One region of the Pseudobacillus sp. 179-B 2D1 NHS genome, then DNA from elsewhere that is predicted to be linked to it. Evidence: riboswitches for the same ligand, from Rfam matches in the RefSeq annotation. Region 1 holds a riboswitch; the other holds the start of a gene.
The links. A riboswitch is a leader RNA that binds a small molecule or an ion and turns the genes downstream of it on or off. The one in region 1 is predicted to bind cobalamin.
Positions count from the first base shown of each region.

Region 1 (8,259 bases):
TTTTTCATTGAACTAACAAGATTTTCCGCTCGCTTTTCGATGTGAAAAATCTTTCCGATATTTTTAATGTCGGTATATACATCTTCCAATGTCGGGGATGTTTTGCTAGAAGACTGCTGAACATAAACAGGAATACCTGCGGCCTCCAGCTCTTCCGGGGTGCCGAGAGTCTTTTCTGTGAAGGCACTTTTCCACCCGGCATAAGCAAAATCAGGTTCAGCAGCAAAAAACACTTCTTTGGACGGGTACTGTGCCGCCAATACTGGCACTTTTCTATACGCCTCCTCCAATTCGGGAAGAATGCGATCATCCAGATAAGCTGTGCCTACCATAGAGTCTTCAAGCCCAAGCGCAAGCATGATTTCAGTTGCATGCTGATTCAATGCTACCGCTCTCTTTGGTGCAGCTGCCGTTCCCCATTCATCTGTTATCTTCTCCGCCGTTTTGCTGGCCGAACTCGAACTCTCATGATTGAAGCTCGCAAAGACCCATAGTGCAGCTATGCAAATAACTCCAGTTAAAATCCATATATTTTTTTTAATCATTTTGTTTCCCCCTTTTCACACATGAGCCAAAAATGTAATATGCGGTTTGTTTGTCCGCGGATGTATCTGGATCTCTCCATCTACTCCAAACACTTCTTTCAGCATGTCCTTGCTTAAAACCGCTGAGGGTGTTCCAGAACAAATCATGCGTCCCCCGTTCATAACGTATATATAGTCGCAATAGAACGCGGCCAGATTTAAATCATGCAGAGCAGCCAAAACAGTAATCGGCAGCTTTTTGACAAGGTCGAGCAGTTGCAGCTGATGTCTGATGTCTAAATGGTTGGTTGGCTCATCAAGAATAACCATGCCCGCCTTCTGAGCAAGTGCTCTCGCAATAAACACCCGCTGTTTTTCTCCCCCAGATAACTGCTGAAAGCTACTTTGGCCATACTCGACCATGTCTACATAAGCTAAAGATTCGTGAATAATCTGTCGGTCCTCTTCTGTTTCATGTTGAAAAAATTTTTTATAAGGGTGACGGCCCATTGCTACGATTTCTTCAACGGTAAAATCAAATGGCACAGCAGCCTCTTGACTTACGACAGCCAGTTGTTTTGCTGCTTGCTTTGCCGGCATTTCATGCAGCCCTTTGTCATTAAGCCATACCTTTCCGCTATCTGGTGTTAAAATCCGAGAAGCGTTCTTCAATAAAGTGGATTTCCCACTTCCATTAGGACCAATAACGCCAATGAACTGTTTATCAGCCGCTTGTAGTGAAATATCGTCAATGATAAACTTGCCGTTTGCTGAATAACTAACATTCTCAACGAGTAGTTTCATCGGCCGCCTCCCCCAAACGAATAGGAGCTGTGCCGCAAGAGCCAAATAAAAAATGGCCCTCCACAAAAAGCGGTAACTACACCAATCGGCAGCTCCTCTGGCGCAAGCAGCAAGCGGGCTGCTGTATCTGACCAAATCACAACGAGCATGCCAAGCAGTGCACTAACTGGAATCACACGCTTATGGTCGGAACCGAGCAATAGCCGGGCTAGATGAGGCACCATTAATCCTACAAAGCCAATAGAACCACTCACTGCCACTACTGCACCGGTAATTAAAGAAGCAACAACAATAAGGATCTTTCGAAAAACATCTGTATTTACTCCAAGTGTTCCTGCCGCTTCTTCCCCCATTAACAAAGCATTCAACGATGAAGAGGCAGATAATAAAAAGAGGACACTGCCAGCAATTATTAGCGTCGGAATCGCTAAGTGTTCCCACTTGGCTCCAGCAAGGCTACCCATCATCCAAAACATGACTTCTCGAATCCCCGATTCTTTCGGTGCTAATGTCACAATAAAATTGGTTACAGCGGACAGCGTCATCGAAACAGCTACACCGGCCAGCAATAGGCGTGTCGTGAGAATCTTTCCGCCTTCCTGGGCGATTATGTACACGGCTCCCATTGCTATCATGGCACCGGTAAAAGCGCCAGTAGTTAAGGCATATTGTCCAAAGACAGGCAGAGCGCCAAATAAAATAACGAGCGTTGCTACTACTGAAGCACCTGAAGATACGCCTAAGATATAAGGATCGGCAAGTGAATTTCGTACCAATGCCTGAATGACAACTCCTGCTACTGCAAGACCCGCTCCTGTTACAGTTCCGAGCAATACACGCGGCACCCGAATGTTCCAAATTATGTGTTCCTGAGCCTTATTCCAGTCTGCCTCTATGTAATTGCCCACCCAAGGTGCATGTGAAAGGATGATCTTCCATGCTGTAACAGCTGGCATATTAACCGGCCCTAGAGTAATAGACCATGTAATAGAAAATAAAAGGAAGACAGCAAGTCCCATGAGTAAATACAAATAACCCTGCTTGTTCGCGCGGAAAACAGCTGAGAAAACAAAGGATGATCCTCTTTTCTTTCTTATCCATCCTGCAAACGCTAGCTTCAATGTTCCATCTCCTCTCTTTTTTATCAGCACAGAAAGAAAGCCCTGTTCTTATCGCTAAGAACAAGGCTTGGGTGTGTGAAAACAGCACAAAAAAGCAACAGAGACTGCTTTGTCTTCGGCCACCTTTCCTTTCCGCGAAGGCATCATAGGGGATCAAACCTGGGTAGGTCTCCTGGCTTACGGATCTGCGCGCTTTTTTCGTCTTCCCTGATTTCTCAAGTGACATCAATGAAAAAAGAACTTTCCGATTACAGTGGCGGGACCGCTCGGGATTTGCACCCGATTCCCTGTTACCCTTTGCTGTCTGTTGCAAAGGCACCCGGTTCTCTTATATAAAGTTTTTCATTGCTTACCAGTGTAATATAGTTTCCATGAATAGGCAATGCCTTTTCAATGCCCCCTCGCTTTTCTCATGCGTCCCTCTACTTCATCCCAACAAACAATGTTCCACCAATTATCAATATACTCCGCACGCTTATTTTTATATTTCAAGTAGTAAGCATGTTCCCAAACATCAAGTACAAGTAAAGGAACTACATCCCATTGGCTTAAGTTTTGATGTTTTTCAGCTTGCAATATTTCTAATCGCTGAGCTTGCGGCGACCATACGAGAATGGCCCATCCCCCTCCCTCTACTTTCTCGGCGGCTTTGGAGAAGTGTCTCTTAAACCCATCGAAGCTGCCAAACGACCGGGAAATCTCTCGGTTTAATTCACTTGAAGGCTTTCCCCCTCCGTTTGGGCACATGATTCTCCAAAAGATCGAATGTAAATAATGCCCGGCACCATTGAAAGCAAGCTCTCTCTCCCAATGCTTGACGAGCTCAAAGTCATTATTTTTTCGTGCCTTTTGCAGCTCCAGCTCTGCTTTATTCAAACCTTCTACATAGCTTTGATGATGCCGGTCATGATGAAGCCTCATTGTTTCTTCATCAATATAAGGCTCTAAAGCATTGTACGCATAGGGGAGAGGGGGAAGTTTGTGGTGGCCAATAGGAACCTGTTCAGCTCTTTCTCGCTCTTCCTCCTTCTCTTTTTCGTTTTCTTCAGCAAACAGCCCTTCATGAAGCTGGCGCCACTCCTGATCTAATCCCAAAATCTCACTTTGGATTAAATGAATCTCTTCTTCTTTCATATTCGATAAACGATTATCCATCTTCTCTACCTGGTTTTTCCACTTTTCCACCTGATTAAGGTCAATTAATTCATGCTGCAAAGCACATAAAGCCTCACACCATTTTTTAGCTTCCTTTAAATAACTGCGGTATATCTCCATCTGCCCTCCTCCTTTCAGCTCGTAATTTCAACATATGCATTGTTTTTATATGCGTTCTTCTTCCATACTCTTCCCTCTGCCTAACAAAGCAAATGAAGAGGACCGTTATCAAAAAAGAAAGAGGGGCTATGCAATCCCTTGGCAAAACAAAAAGCTGCCCACCAGTTGGTGTTCACTTAACTGGTGGATAGCTTTCTTATTAGCTTGATATCTTCATTTCATTCTTAAATGGTTGCTTAAATCTAAGCCAGGCGAAAATAACACCGATAATTAAGATCAAACCGAGGTAGCCAACAATTGGATACAAGGTGCCTACTAATTTAACGAATCCGACGAAGCTTGCCAGAAAAGCGGCCAATGTAGAAATAACTACTGTCGGAGTAAAAGACTTACGATGGGCCGGTACGATTCGCGCAGCAAAAGCATATATCATTCCGACAGACGTATTATAAATCATCGCTAACAATACAAATGACATAAAATAACCTGTGATTGGCGAAATACCATTGGCAATGTGAACAATCGGCATAGCGGCCTGCTGACTGGCTCCGAAATCTAAAAGCATTGTCAAATTAATTAATAAGATCAATAAGCCAAGGCCAATGCCTCCAAAAATACCTCCAAGCCCAGCCGTTCTCTCATTCTTTTCAGCTCCTCCCATCAATGTCAAAATAGCTGCTCCAGCCGCAATGTTGTACGATACATATAAGATGGCTCCTATCAGCCAATGAGAGGCTGCCGTATTTTCTGTTTGGCTGATTTGAAAAATATCCGAAACATTCCCTTCATAACGGAAAACAGAGTAAATAAAAACGATAAAAATCATGATAAATAGGAAGGGAGTCATCAAACTAATCGCCGAAATAACTTTTTGAAAATTGAAACATAGAGTGACAGCAGTTAATACCGTCATTATAAGACTTCCATACAAAGGAGCGATACCAAATTGCTGTTCGAAAATCGATCCGCTGCCGGCAATCATTACTGCCGCAACGCCAAATAAGAAAAAGGTGATAAGGGCATCAACAAACATCCCTATCCATTTCCCGCAAATTAAATAAATAACATTTTTATGAGAATCGGTTTTAAGACGAGAGCCGATTTGCAGCAATTGCATGCCTAAAAAAGCAAATAGAAGAGTAGCCATACATGTTCCTGCTATGCTAATCCATCCAAAGCTCGTAAAAAATTGCAATATTTCCTGTCCGGAAGCAAATCCTGCCCCTACAATGACTCCGATGTATGCGCCTGCAATTTGAAAAGCTTTTTTCATTCTTCTCCCTCTTTCGTTTGAATATTCTGAATTCATTAGGTGTGGACAAGAAAACCTGTTGATGCCAGGTTTTCTTAAATGTCATACTCGCCAAATTACAGTGAATAGGCTTTTTCTTTCAATGTAAATTGCTTCACCGCTTCGAGATCAATATCATAGCCGATTCCTGGCTTGTTCGGAACTTGAATAACCCCATCGTGCACTGTTACTTCTGGTGTGACAATATCCTTCTCCCAATAACGGGAAGAAGCAGCCGTATCACCCGGGAGTGTAAAATTACTTAAGGTAGTTAATGCCACATTATGCGCTCGTCCTACACCCGCTTCAATCATTCCTCCGCACCAAACAGGAATATTGTTCTCCTTGCATAAATCATGAATCCGTTTAGATTCCGTCAATCCACCGACACGGCCAATTTTAATATTGATAATTTTACAGCTGCCGAGCTGCAAAGCTTTTCTGGCATCTTCATAGGAATGAATGCTTTCATCCAGACAAATCGGTGTTTTTAATTCTTTTTGAATAACCGCATGGTCAATGATATCATCCGATGCAAGCGGCTGTTCAATCATTGTTAAATTGAATTCGTCTAGCTTCTTCAATTCTGGCAGGTCCTCGAGACGATAAGCTGAATTGGCATCAGCCATAAGTTGGATATCTGGGAAAGAGCGACGGATCTCTCTGATGACATCAACATCCCAGCCCGGCTTAATTTTCACTTTGATTCGTTTATAGCCCTCTTCAACATGCTCTTTAATAATAGCTAAAAGATCATTCACCGTATCTTGAATACCGATGCTAATCCCCACATCAATCGTTGTATTGTCTCCTCCTAGAGCCTCATAAAGCGGGATTCCTTCCCGTTTAGCGTGCAAATCCCACACCGCTCCTTCAATGGCCGATTTCGCCATGTTATTTTTTCTGATCGGCTCAAATATCTCTGAAATTTCATCGGGATGAGAAATTTCTTTGCCTTTTAATAAAGGAATCAAGAAATCTTCTATCATATGCCAGTTTGTTTTTAGCGTTTCTTCATTATAAGAAGGAGAGACAAAAGCAACAGATTCTCCCCAGCCGGATACTCCCTCTTCATCTTTTACCTCTACGAGAATAAATTCTTTGTTTTCGATGGTTCCGAAGCTAGTAGTAAAAGGAAATTTCATTTCCATCTGTAAATGACGTAAAATAATTTCTGTTAATTTCATTTTTCCTCTTCCTTTCCTGCAAATTGAATATTCTTTATGAATAGATAATAGTTCACCAGTTCTTGCGGACGTTGAATGAGTTTTACAGCTGTATATCCGTTAGCGAATAGTTGTAGAAAAACTTTCCGTGTATTCATTCTCCAATCCAAAGCTAAATCAAATGATTGGCTTTTAATCTCTTGAAATTTTCGAGGAATCGGGACGAGCAATGCCTCTTCTCTTTCTAAATAATCAGGATGATGGAGGGACATTTTCGGCCATCCTTCTGTTGTTCTTTCATATTCTGCGAAAACTTTTGCCTTTTCTTCTGTAAAAGTAAAGGAGGTGTTCACGTAATCACTTTGAATCCACCAATCCACCTTCAATCGATCCGTTGGAAGACCGGCATTTAATCCATCCTCCATTTTACCGTAACAATTCACTTCATATGTGGAACAAACAGCTTTAAGCTTCGTTAAATTTAAATAAGCGTTTACGCTTTCGAGCGGATCGAACGTCCATGTTACCTGCTCATATCCAAGACGAGAAGCCTCTTGTTTTTGGGCGTTTTTCAACGCTTCACCAATTCCTTGCTTTTGATAATCAGGATGGATGCCAAGCATATGCGAACATAAGTAAGAAGAGCCATTTGAAAAACCAGCAAAGCTGTAACTAAAGCCAATTAATCGTTCTTCTTGAAAAGCACCTACTAACAAACCGCCATTTTTATGGGCGGTGAGCGTTTGATGGATCGGAATCGGCTCCATATTCCACGTGTCTCTTTCCAGCTGCTGCATTTTTTCAAAGTCTGTTCGATCATTAAATAACCGAATATGGTAATCTTGCACGTTTCTTCACCCTTTCATCCGTTCAAACGTTTGTATAATTGTTTCAGCCAATATCTCAATTCCTGGATAAAGAGCGTCTATCTGAAAAGTCATTTCAGGATGATGCAGACCCGGGCTTAAATCACAGCCTAATCCGAGCATCGCTGCCTTTACTTCCGGCCGCTTCACTGTGTAAAAATGAAAATCCTCTCCTCCAGTTGTCACGATAGGCGGGACGACATTTTTTTCCCCCAGCACTCTGCTGATCGCATTCTCCATTATATTAGAGGCTTCTTCTGAAACGATAGCCGCTGCCGTTTCGGCTTTTGTTTCTAAATGAATAGACGCTCCGTGAACAACTTCTATTCCTTTGCATGCCTGAACAATTTTCTCTGTCAGTGCTGCCATCACTTCGTTAGTCTGTGCGCGAACATCAATTGAAAAGGTCGCTTTTCCTGGAATAATATTACTCGATTCACCGCCACTTTGAAATTTCGTCATTTTCACTGAATAAGGAATAGACGGATCCATATGGATTTGCTGCATGGCTTGAATGAGCGAGGAACCGATCTCAATGGCATTCTTTCCGAGATGTGGCCTGGCACCATGAGCATCTTCTCCAATAATTTCCCCAGCAATAAACTTGGCTGCTCCATGCCGAATTCCCGGAGAAGCCTGTCCAAAGGATAACTCTTGAATGGGCCGCAGATGAACACCGTAAAGAAAATCCAAGCCATCAATAAGTCCCTTCTCTATCATTTTTAAGGCTCCGGTTCCTTTTTCCTCAGCTGGTTGAAAGATAACGACTAATCGTCCAGGAAAGTAATAATTTATTTTTTTCAGTAATAATAAGGCACCAACAGCCATTGTCATGTGGGCATCATGGCCACACGAATGATTGGCTTGAAATCGGCCGTTGACTTCCTGCCAGAGAGCATCAATATCACAGCGTAGTCCAACTGCCGGTTTCCCTTGGCCCATTTCTACAATGAGACCTGGACAGTCATCAAACGTTCTTACCGTGAACCCTTCATTTGTTAAATAATTGGTTAAAAAAGCGGTTGTGTTGACTTCCTGCCAGCTAATTTCCGGATGAGAATGCAAATAATCATATAATTGCCGTATAGCTGGTTTTAGTTGTTCAAGCTGCTTTTTCATAAAAAACTTCCTTTCTACCGATACAAAACAATGAATATTCAGTTTTTTCTATTTTAAGTAATTAATGATCGATCAATAATAAAATAGATGATC
Region 1 covers NZ_JBIQDP010000002.1:97,522-105,780, forward strand. Annotated here, with positions in the region: gene ACH0BF_RS02825 (ABC transporter substrate-binding protein) at 1-545, opposite strand, end outside; gene ACH0BF_RS02830 (ABC transporter ATP-binding protein) at 561-1,328, opposite strand; gene ACH0BF_RS02835 (FecCD family ABC transporter permease) at 1,325-2,347, opposite strand; cobalamin riboswitch at 2,595-2,787, opposite strand; gene ACH0BF_RS02840 (superoxide dismutase) at 2,840-3,724, opposite strand; gene ACH0BF_RS02845 (YkvI family membrane protein) at 3,924-4,997, opposite strand; gene menC (o-succinylbenzoate synthase) at 5,093-6,202, opposite strand; gene ACH0BF_RS02855 (GNAT family N-acetyltransferase) at 6,199-7,029, opposite strand; gene ACH0BF_RS02860 (M20 peptidase aminoacylase family protein) at 7,036-8,166, opposite strand; gene ACH0BF_RS02865 (MurR/RpiR family transcriptional regulator) at 8,239-8,259, opposite strand, start outside.

Region 2 (8,259 bases), on a different contig from region 1:
ATGCTATCGCCCGATCTTCCTTTACTTCGCACTGCTCAACAGCAAAAGTGGCGAACACCTTGGCCGGAAGATAGATGGTGGCGGTTTCTTGTTTTTCCCCGGACAGCAGTGAAACCAATGCCGCCTGGACAGCAGCGGTCGCGCAGGCACCGGTCGTATAGCCTTTTCGAAGCGGCTTCTCTTCTTTCTTTTCTTGCGTTTTCATTGTCATGCTTTTTGCGCGAGCAGGGACAAAGCGTTGACAGCAGCAACAGTCACTGTGCTTCCGCCTTTTCTTCCAATGTTCGTAATATAAGGAATATCTAGCTTGGCCAGCTCTTCTTTTGATTCAGCCGCTGAGACAAAGCCGACAGGCAAACCAATGACAAGGCTTGGCTTGGCGATTCCCTCTTTCACAAGACGAATCAGTTCAAGCAAAGCGGTTGGTGCATTGCCGATGGCATAGATACCACCGTCAGCTTCCGCTGTCGCTTTACGCATCGAAACAATCGCTCTTGTTGTATTTAATCGCTTCGCTTCCTCCATTACGTCTTCATCAGAAATATAGACGTGGATGCTTCCGCCAAATTTTTCGATTCTCGGCTTGCTGACACCTGATTGCACCATTTGCACGTCACAAATAATGCGTTCTCCATTCCGGATGGCCTGGATGCCCGCTTGAATCGCATCCGGATGAAACAGCATGCTTTTTCCAAGCTCAAAATCAGCTGAAGCATGTACAACACGCTGCACGACTTTGTATTCTTCATCCGTCAGCGAATGCGGGCCAAATTCTTCTGTAATAATGTCAAAGCTAAGTCCTTCAATTTCCATTGGTTGAACCGTTTCCGGCTTAAATTCTGTTTTAAAATCCAATTCGTTCTCCCCCTCTAATCTCTAATTTGTGAAGCATGTCCCGTACTTCTTCGAAGCTCGAACAACGGTTTTTATAGTCAATTGCCGGCCGCTCGATGACAATTGTTTCGATGCCAAGCTCTTTGGCCGCTTCAATTTTCTGATCAACTGATCCTCTTTGGCCGCTCGCTTTCGTGACCATGCATTTTACGTCATATTGTTCATACAGCGCCTGGTCAAAAGCTTTTGTGAATGGCCCTTGAATGGCGACAATGTTTTTTTGCGGCAGGCCAAGCTGTTCACATTTCTCCATATTGTCTTTTCGCGGAAGCATCCGGCACACAAGGCGAATGTCCTCCATTGGCAGCAGTTTTTCGGTAAAAGTCGCCAATGTCTTACTTCCCGTTGTCAGCATAACCGTTCCTTTTGTCTTGGCTGCTCTATCTGCCGCTTCCTCGTACGTAGACACATATGTAATGAGCGGCGATTCTGTAAAGCTCTGCTCTTTTCTTTCAAAACGAATATAAGGAACGGCGGCCTGTTCTGCGGCTTCCATCGCATTTTTGGATGCTTCTTCTGCAAATGGATGGCTCGCATCGACAACGGCCGATACCTCTTTCTTCAATACGAATGCCTGCATTGCTTCTGCATCCATGCGTCCGGCAAATGCCGGAACATTTACCTGCTTCAGCTCTTTCGCCGCATTCTCTGTTACGACGGAGGCAATCAGCGGATAGCCATCCTGCTGCAAAGCGACCGCAAGCTCCCGTGCATCGCTTGTTCCCGCTAAAAAGAAAATCATTTAACTGTTGCCGCCTCACTTTCTTCTCCGTGGCTATGTTCATGGTGGTGATCATGGTCGTGGTGATGATCATCATGATCATGGTGATGGTGATGATCAATGTGCTCCATCGCCTCAAAACGGTATTGACATGTGTCACAATTCATATACACTTCGCCTTTCAGCACTTCTTCCACCCGGTCTTTAATGACAGTTTTTAACTTCGGATGAAAGCCAAAGTATTCTGCCAGAGAGAAAGAAACTCCTGGATAGGCGAGGCGAAATTGTTCCGTCATGCTCTCCAAGCGCTTGATTAACACACCGGTAAACAGAAAGTAGGGAAGAATGATCACTTTTTCGGCGCCAAGACGGATCGTTTTCTCTACTGTTTCCTCCAAGCTTGGTGAAGTGACGCCAATAAAGGCCGTCTCGATGATGGGAACAGGCAGCTTTTCCCATAAAAGTCGGGTAATTTTGAACAAATCACTGTTCGCATCAGCATCGCTACCACCTCGTCCAAGCAGGATAACAGCCGTCTGCTCGTCTGATCCTTCTTTGTATTCACCCGTTTCCAACACGCGGTTTTTACAAATATCCACCGCTTCATAGTGAATGCCAATTGGTTTGCCGTAAGTAAATTGGACGGCAGGGTATTTCTCCTTCGCTTCGTCGATCTCGTGAGGAATATGGATTTTAGAATGGCCCGCTGGCAGCAGCATGAGCGGGACAAGCGCAACAGATGTTGCTCCTTTTGCAATACATGTATCGATCCCTTTAGCAATGTTCGGCCGTTCAAACTCTAAAAAACAAGTTTCATAGATTACATTCTTTGCGAGCTCCGGGACAAGCTGATCGATAAATTGTCTGATTTGTTCATTTCCTTCTGGGTCCCGGCTTCCATGGCCGACAAATAAAATTGCCTTCATACTTTTCCGCTCCTTTAATCCCCACATGGTGCAGGTTCAAGATTTATTTTTGGTTCCATGTCGCGATAGTCAAAGTTTTGAATTCTTTTTACACGTTTAAAATATTTAAAGAATCGCTCATTTGGATGGCCTTTTTCTTTGTATTCAGCAATAATCTCCTCCAGCAGCGGAACGAGCGCCTCTGGTTCGACTCCTTCAGCAACAGGCTGGCCAGCATGAGCCGTACGTCCAACTGTCTTTGCCCCTAGAAACAAATCAAATTTGCCTTTGCGAAATACAATGCCGATATCCTCTTTCACCGCTCCATAGCAGGCCATTCCGCAGCCATTCAATCCAATTTTTAGTTCTTTCGGCATTTCTAAGCCGTCAAATTTCTCATGAAGCAGTTCAGCGTACGGAATTGCATCTTTCTTTTCTCCGTCACAGAAGTCACAGGCTTTCACCGTTGCAACATCCCCAATAGGTGAAAGCAAAAATCCGGCATCTTTTAAGGAAGCTGTTACTTGATGAGGATCTTCTGTCGGCACCCGTAAAATTACTTGGTGATGAGGCGTATATTCGATAGCCCCTTTTTCTCCGGCTGCTTTTGAAAGAACGAGCATTTGCTCAGCCGAGAACACCTTATTCGCTACTCCCGGGCTGACAGCTACTTCAAAAATGGATTCTACTTTTCTCTTGAACAGCGGCTGACTTGTCTCTTGTTTGTCTTTTCCATCTAAAAGGCGGAGCGCTTTCATTCCAAGCTTGTACAGGTCTGTTTTCTCCTCTTGCCCTCCATGAAGAGCCCACGGCTCATTTTTCGGCTTCAACCGTTCGTGCGGCTTTAGCGGCTGCTTTTCTGATGTTAATGTATATTTGCGCTGATAGCCCCTCGGTGTAATCATTTTGTTGTCGTAAAGGAATGTGGTTGAATTGCCAATGATTACGGTCGTCAGCATGCCGATATCATGATCCAGCATATTCTTCAAGTCTGTAATCACCACTTGTTCTCTTTCCCGGTAAGCGCTCTTGACGAGGCCGACTGGCGTATCCGGTGAACGGTGCTTTAATAAAATGCGCTGCGCTTCCGCAATTTGTCTCGTTCTTCTTCCGCTCTTTGGATTGTATAAAGCGATGACAAAATCAGCTGTCCCTGCTGCTTCTATCCGCTTGGCAATCAAATCCCACGGCGTTAGATGGTCACTTAAGCTGATTGTGCAAGCATCGTGCATAACCGGCGCCCCAAGAAGAGAAGCACAGGAATTGATCGCCGAAATTCCCGGTACAATCTCTACTCCCACGCCGTCCGCTTCTTTCCAACCCTGTTCAACGAGTACTTCATAGACAAGACCTGCCATGCCATAGACACCGGCATCTCCGCTTGAAATGACCGCCACCGTTTTTCCTTCTTCCGCTAATTTAACAGCGGCCTGTGCACGGCTCACTTCCTCTGACATCCCGGTGCTGATGATTTCTTTTCCCTCAATAAAGTCCGCGATCAAATCGACGTATGTTTTATAACCGATAATACAGTCGCTTTCCTTTAGCGCTTCCTTGGCCCGTTCTGTAATGTGCTCTGCGCTACCCGGTCCAAATCCGACAACCAATAATTTTCCCTTCACTCTATTCGCCCTCCTCTGCTTACTTGGCTGTTTGCTTTTCTTTATCTTTGGCCACACCGGTTACACGGTCATTTTGAAGAATCATGCCTTTTTCGTAATAAGTGTACGTGACAGCTTCTTCAACCGGCCGGCCTTCTTGGAGATGGGAAGCCACAATTTTCTCTGCGAGCTGTTCATCCACCTCGTGGTACCATGTGCCTTCCGGGTAAACGATGACGACACAAGCATCTTTACAGCGGCCGTTACATCTTGTTCTTGTCGTATGCACCCGAACATCAAGCTCCCGTTTTTTTATTTCTTCCCTGATTGTCTGCGTGACCTCTTCTCCGCCTTTTCGCATACAGCTCGAACCATTGCAAATGAATACATGATGGTTCATTTCTGTTAAATCCCATGTCGCCACATTCCCCACTCCTTTTTGGAAAATAAAAAAGTCCTTAACTTCAGAAGAAGTTAAGGACTAAGAGCTACGTATATAAGCTACTCAAGGAACGAGTAATCATGCCGAATGCGCCGACACCGTTCCATACAGTCATCCTGTTCTTCCCTCCGAAGAATGATGGTTCGAAGAAGAAAGCAGGTCTCCTGGCTTACGGGTCCACTTACTCTTGTCCCTTCCCGGCATTACGCCAGTGGCTGTTGACAATTTCATCACCGTTTACAGTAGCGGGGGCTGCATCGGACTTTCACCGATTTCCCTATTATCCCAGAAATGACTCTCCCGGGCACTCTCTTCTTATTATTCAATTTTTATGTATGTCATCCTGATTTTTCTAAATTTCAAACTCTTTTATTAGATTAGCAGGTTCTTCATTCATTTGACAAGGGAAATTTTACACAACGTTTCTTTTGTTGAACTATGAAGAAGAAGATGAAGCAGGTACAGAAACGGAAATGAAAGGCTTCCAGCCTGTTTTCTGCTTAATGATCTGCTTGACGGCAGACATTTTTTCTAAAAAAGAAGGATCATATCTATGACACAGCAAGCCTATCACGGTCCCGCTGTGACCTACAATGACTCCCAATTCAAATCTTTTAGCCAGCTCAGCGAACAACGAGAAAAAAGGCTTAGGCAGCAGCTCCTCATTTAACTTCGCGCTTTTCGTGACGGCAGACAAAATGGCAGGTACACTGCCGGACAAGAGACTGTCATGCATTTCATCAAATAATTGAGCCATTTGCAGCTTTGCAGCAGCAGAATATTCACCTTTCATCCTATAGTACTGTTGTGTATTCAATCGTCCCCCACTGTCATAACCGATAAGAAACAACTCAGGGAAATTTGGATAAGAATAGAGCAGTTCGCCTGTTTTCTGGTTCACGGCATTGATGCCCTGATACATAACTCCATCTGTCGGTTCAACAGCAGCAGCGATTTCTGCAATAGCTGAGTCCGTAAAGTCTATCCCCACACTCATAGCGACAGCGCGCACGGCAGCAGTTATATCCGCAGAGCTGCTTGCCATCCCTTTGCTGACAGGAATTTGTGACGAAAAGTATAATGTTCCTCCTACACTCATCCCAGCTCTCTTCAATGCAAGCTCTGCAGCGTAGATCGCTTTTCTCTTATAAGGATGGTCACTGCGTACACCAGGAGAGTGAGTGGGAACAAACCATACTTTGCTTGTTAAGGGAACAGGCAGCGTAAATAGGAACGGCTGACCATTCTTTTCTCCCTGGGCAAGCTCGCCAAATGTACCGGTGGATCTTCCAACTCCTTTTTTCACTATATAACCACCTCATTCACGTGCTTGTTCAAATAAGTAAATAGCGTCCTCCAAAAAACAGATCACCTCTTTTTTAATAGGATATAAATTTAGAAGCCCTGATTTATCTGCTGATTTCCGTACACGCCAAAACTTTTCTTCCAGCTCCCGATTTCCGGCAAACATTTCATCTGTCAGTAAGAGAACGTCAGAAGCAATCAACTTTCCCTCTTCTGATTCTGGGCCAATATTTTTAGCTACACAAAGGTCAATCCTTTTCAATAAGTTCATCCACTTATTGATCAGCTTATCATCCTGTTCCAGTTTCGGAAGCTGCTCCTGCAGGATGGTTTGCTCTTCCTCATCAAAGAACTTATTCCAATTTCCTTTCTCTTTTTCATCGCTTCTTTCTTTTCTGACTAAAGGAATTAAGTGCTCCCACTGTAAATCCCCTTCCACCTTTAAGATATTCAACAGCGTATTCGTATGAAGCACCGCTTGTTCAAGCTCCGCTATGTTTTGCCTCAATGACTGCTTATGTATGCTCAACAACTGCTCAATCGTTAATTGGGATAACACTTTCTTTATAACTTTAAGCGGCAGTTGGAGACTTTTTAAAATTGTCACCTTCTCTATTTTCAGAACATCTGCATCATTGTAAAACCTTTTTCCATGTTCATCTTTAAATGAAGGAGTCACTAAATCGATTTGATCATAATATCGCAGCGTCCGGACAGAAAGATTTAATTTTTTTGACACTTCCCCTGTAGAATAATAGCTCACTTCACTCACCCCTAAAAAAGTGCTTCCACGTGACGCAGCGTCACCTTTTACACTTACTATATCACAATGTAACGGGAAGAATAAGAATGAATGAGAAACCTTTATTTTTTAAATATTCACCATGGAAGCGGAAGGAAACTCTCCAGCTTCTTTTACTCGTGTTCGTGATCGTGCCCTTCTTTATTGAATATCTATTAAACGATTACTTGGAAAGCACATTTCAAAATGATTTATACGCCGGAACCCTCACTGGTTTTATCATGTCTATTGTCTTTACATTGGCCGTTTATTGCCTTGCTTTAAGACCACAGCGACTTACCTGGAAGGAAGTCGGCTTATCCAGTTTCCCAAAAACTTATTGGGGGGCGATCGGCGGCTGGGCAATGGTATTAATTATCGCCAGCATTTTTTTAATTATAGCAGGAGATTTATTTGAGCTTGGCTATGGAAATAAAAAAACTGACAGCCTGCAATCTCATCTTAATTTTATTAATTTTACGATTGGTTTTATCTCAGCAGCTGTCATTTCGCCTGTGTATGAAGAAATTCTTTACCGCGGCTTTCTTTACCGCTGGTTAAGAAGCAAATATGGACTGGTTATTGGAATGATAGGCAGTTCTTTTATCTTCATGCTCGTCCATATTCCAACATACAATGTTCTGCCGATTACTTTCATATCCGGCCTCGTCTTTTCCTGGACCTATGAAAAGACTAAATCAATTATCCCCGGAATGATCATTCATGCGATTTTTAATGCCCTAGCTGTCATTCTTACAGTCATTTAGTGACTAGCAGGAGACCATATGCCTCAATGCTCCTATTGCCTTTTGTTTAATAAAAATTCATTTGAATTTTTCACAAATTGAAATTTGTTCAAAAATAAACAAAAAAACGCCGTTGACACAATGAGTCGCCTTTATTTAAAATAAGGTTAACATTTATTGCTTGTTTAATTTTATTTGGAGGGATTCTTATGTCTGCTCAGCACGAAAGATTAAGAATGATGCTAACAGCCGCCCTTTTCGCTGCTATCATCGGTATTTTTGCTCAAATTACCATTCCTTTGCCACTCGTTCCTATTACAGGACAAACGCTGGCGGTCGGTTTGGCAGCCACCATTCTCGGTTCCAGATACGGAGCACTGGCAGCTCTTTTATACATGCTGATCGGGGCAGCCGGCCTTCCTGTGTTCTCAGGTATGTCCGGAGGAATGGGCATTATCTTCGGTCCAACGGGCGGATATATTATCAGCTTTGTTTTATCGGCCTTCTTTATCGGCTGGTATATTGAAAAAACTAAACCGACTGTGCTGCAAGCTTTTCTAGCCAACATTATCGGCATGGTGATTAACCTCGCTTTCGGTACGGTCTGGTTAAAGATTTTCGCTGAACTTGGCTGGGTGGAAGCCTTTGCTAGTGGATTTATCCCATTTATTATTGGGGGAATCATTAAAGCCTTTCTTGCTGCCTGGATCGGTATTCAGGCACGTAAACGCTTAGCTTCAGCCCGCCTGCTGCCGCAATCGGCTTATAACCATACGGCTTAATTGCCAAAAAGAGCTGTCTGACAAGTTGGTCACTGATGACTAACTGTAAGACAGCTCTTTTTATATAGATTCAATTTTAAAT
Region 2 covers NZ_JBIQDP010000001.1:71,586-79,844, reverse strand. Annotated here, with positions in the region: gene ACH0BF_RS00520 (cobalt-precorrin-5B (C(1))-methyltransferase) at 1-211, opposite strand, end outside; gene ACH0BF_RS00515 (precorrin-8X methylmutase) at 208-855, opposite strand; gene cobK (precorrin-6A reductase) at 845-1,636, opposite strand; gene ACH0BF_RS00505 (sirohydrochlorin chelatase) at 1,633-2,541, opposite strand; gene cobJ (precorrin-3B C(17)-methyltransferase) at 2,556-4,142, opposite strand; gene ACH0BF_RS00495 ((2Fe-2S) ferredoxin domain-containing protein) at 4,162-4,545, opposite strand; cobalamin riboswitch at 4,701-4,890, opposite strand; gene ACH0BF_RS00490 (GHMP family kinase ATP-binding protein) at 5,000-5,869, opposite strand; gene ACH0BF_RS00485 (MerR family transcriptional regulator) at 5,882-6,631, opposite strand; gene ACH0BF_RS00480 (CPBP family intramembrane glutamic endopeptidase) at 6,718-7,416, shown strand; gene ACH0BF_RS00475 (biotin transporter BioY) at 7,605-8,177, shown strand; gene ACH0BF_RS00470 (NRDE family protein) at 8,238-8,259, opposite strand, start outside.
Region 2: another riboswitch for cobalamin. It lies ahead of ACH0BF_RS00495 ((2Fe-2S) ferredoxin domain-containing protein); the one in region 1 lies ahead of ACH0BF_RS02835 (FecCD family ABC transporter permease).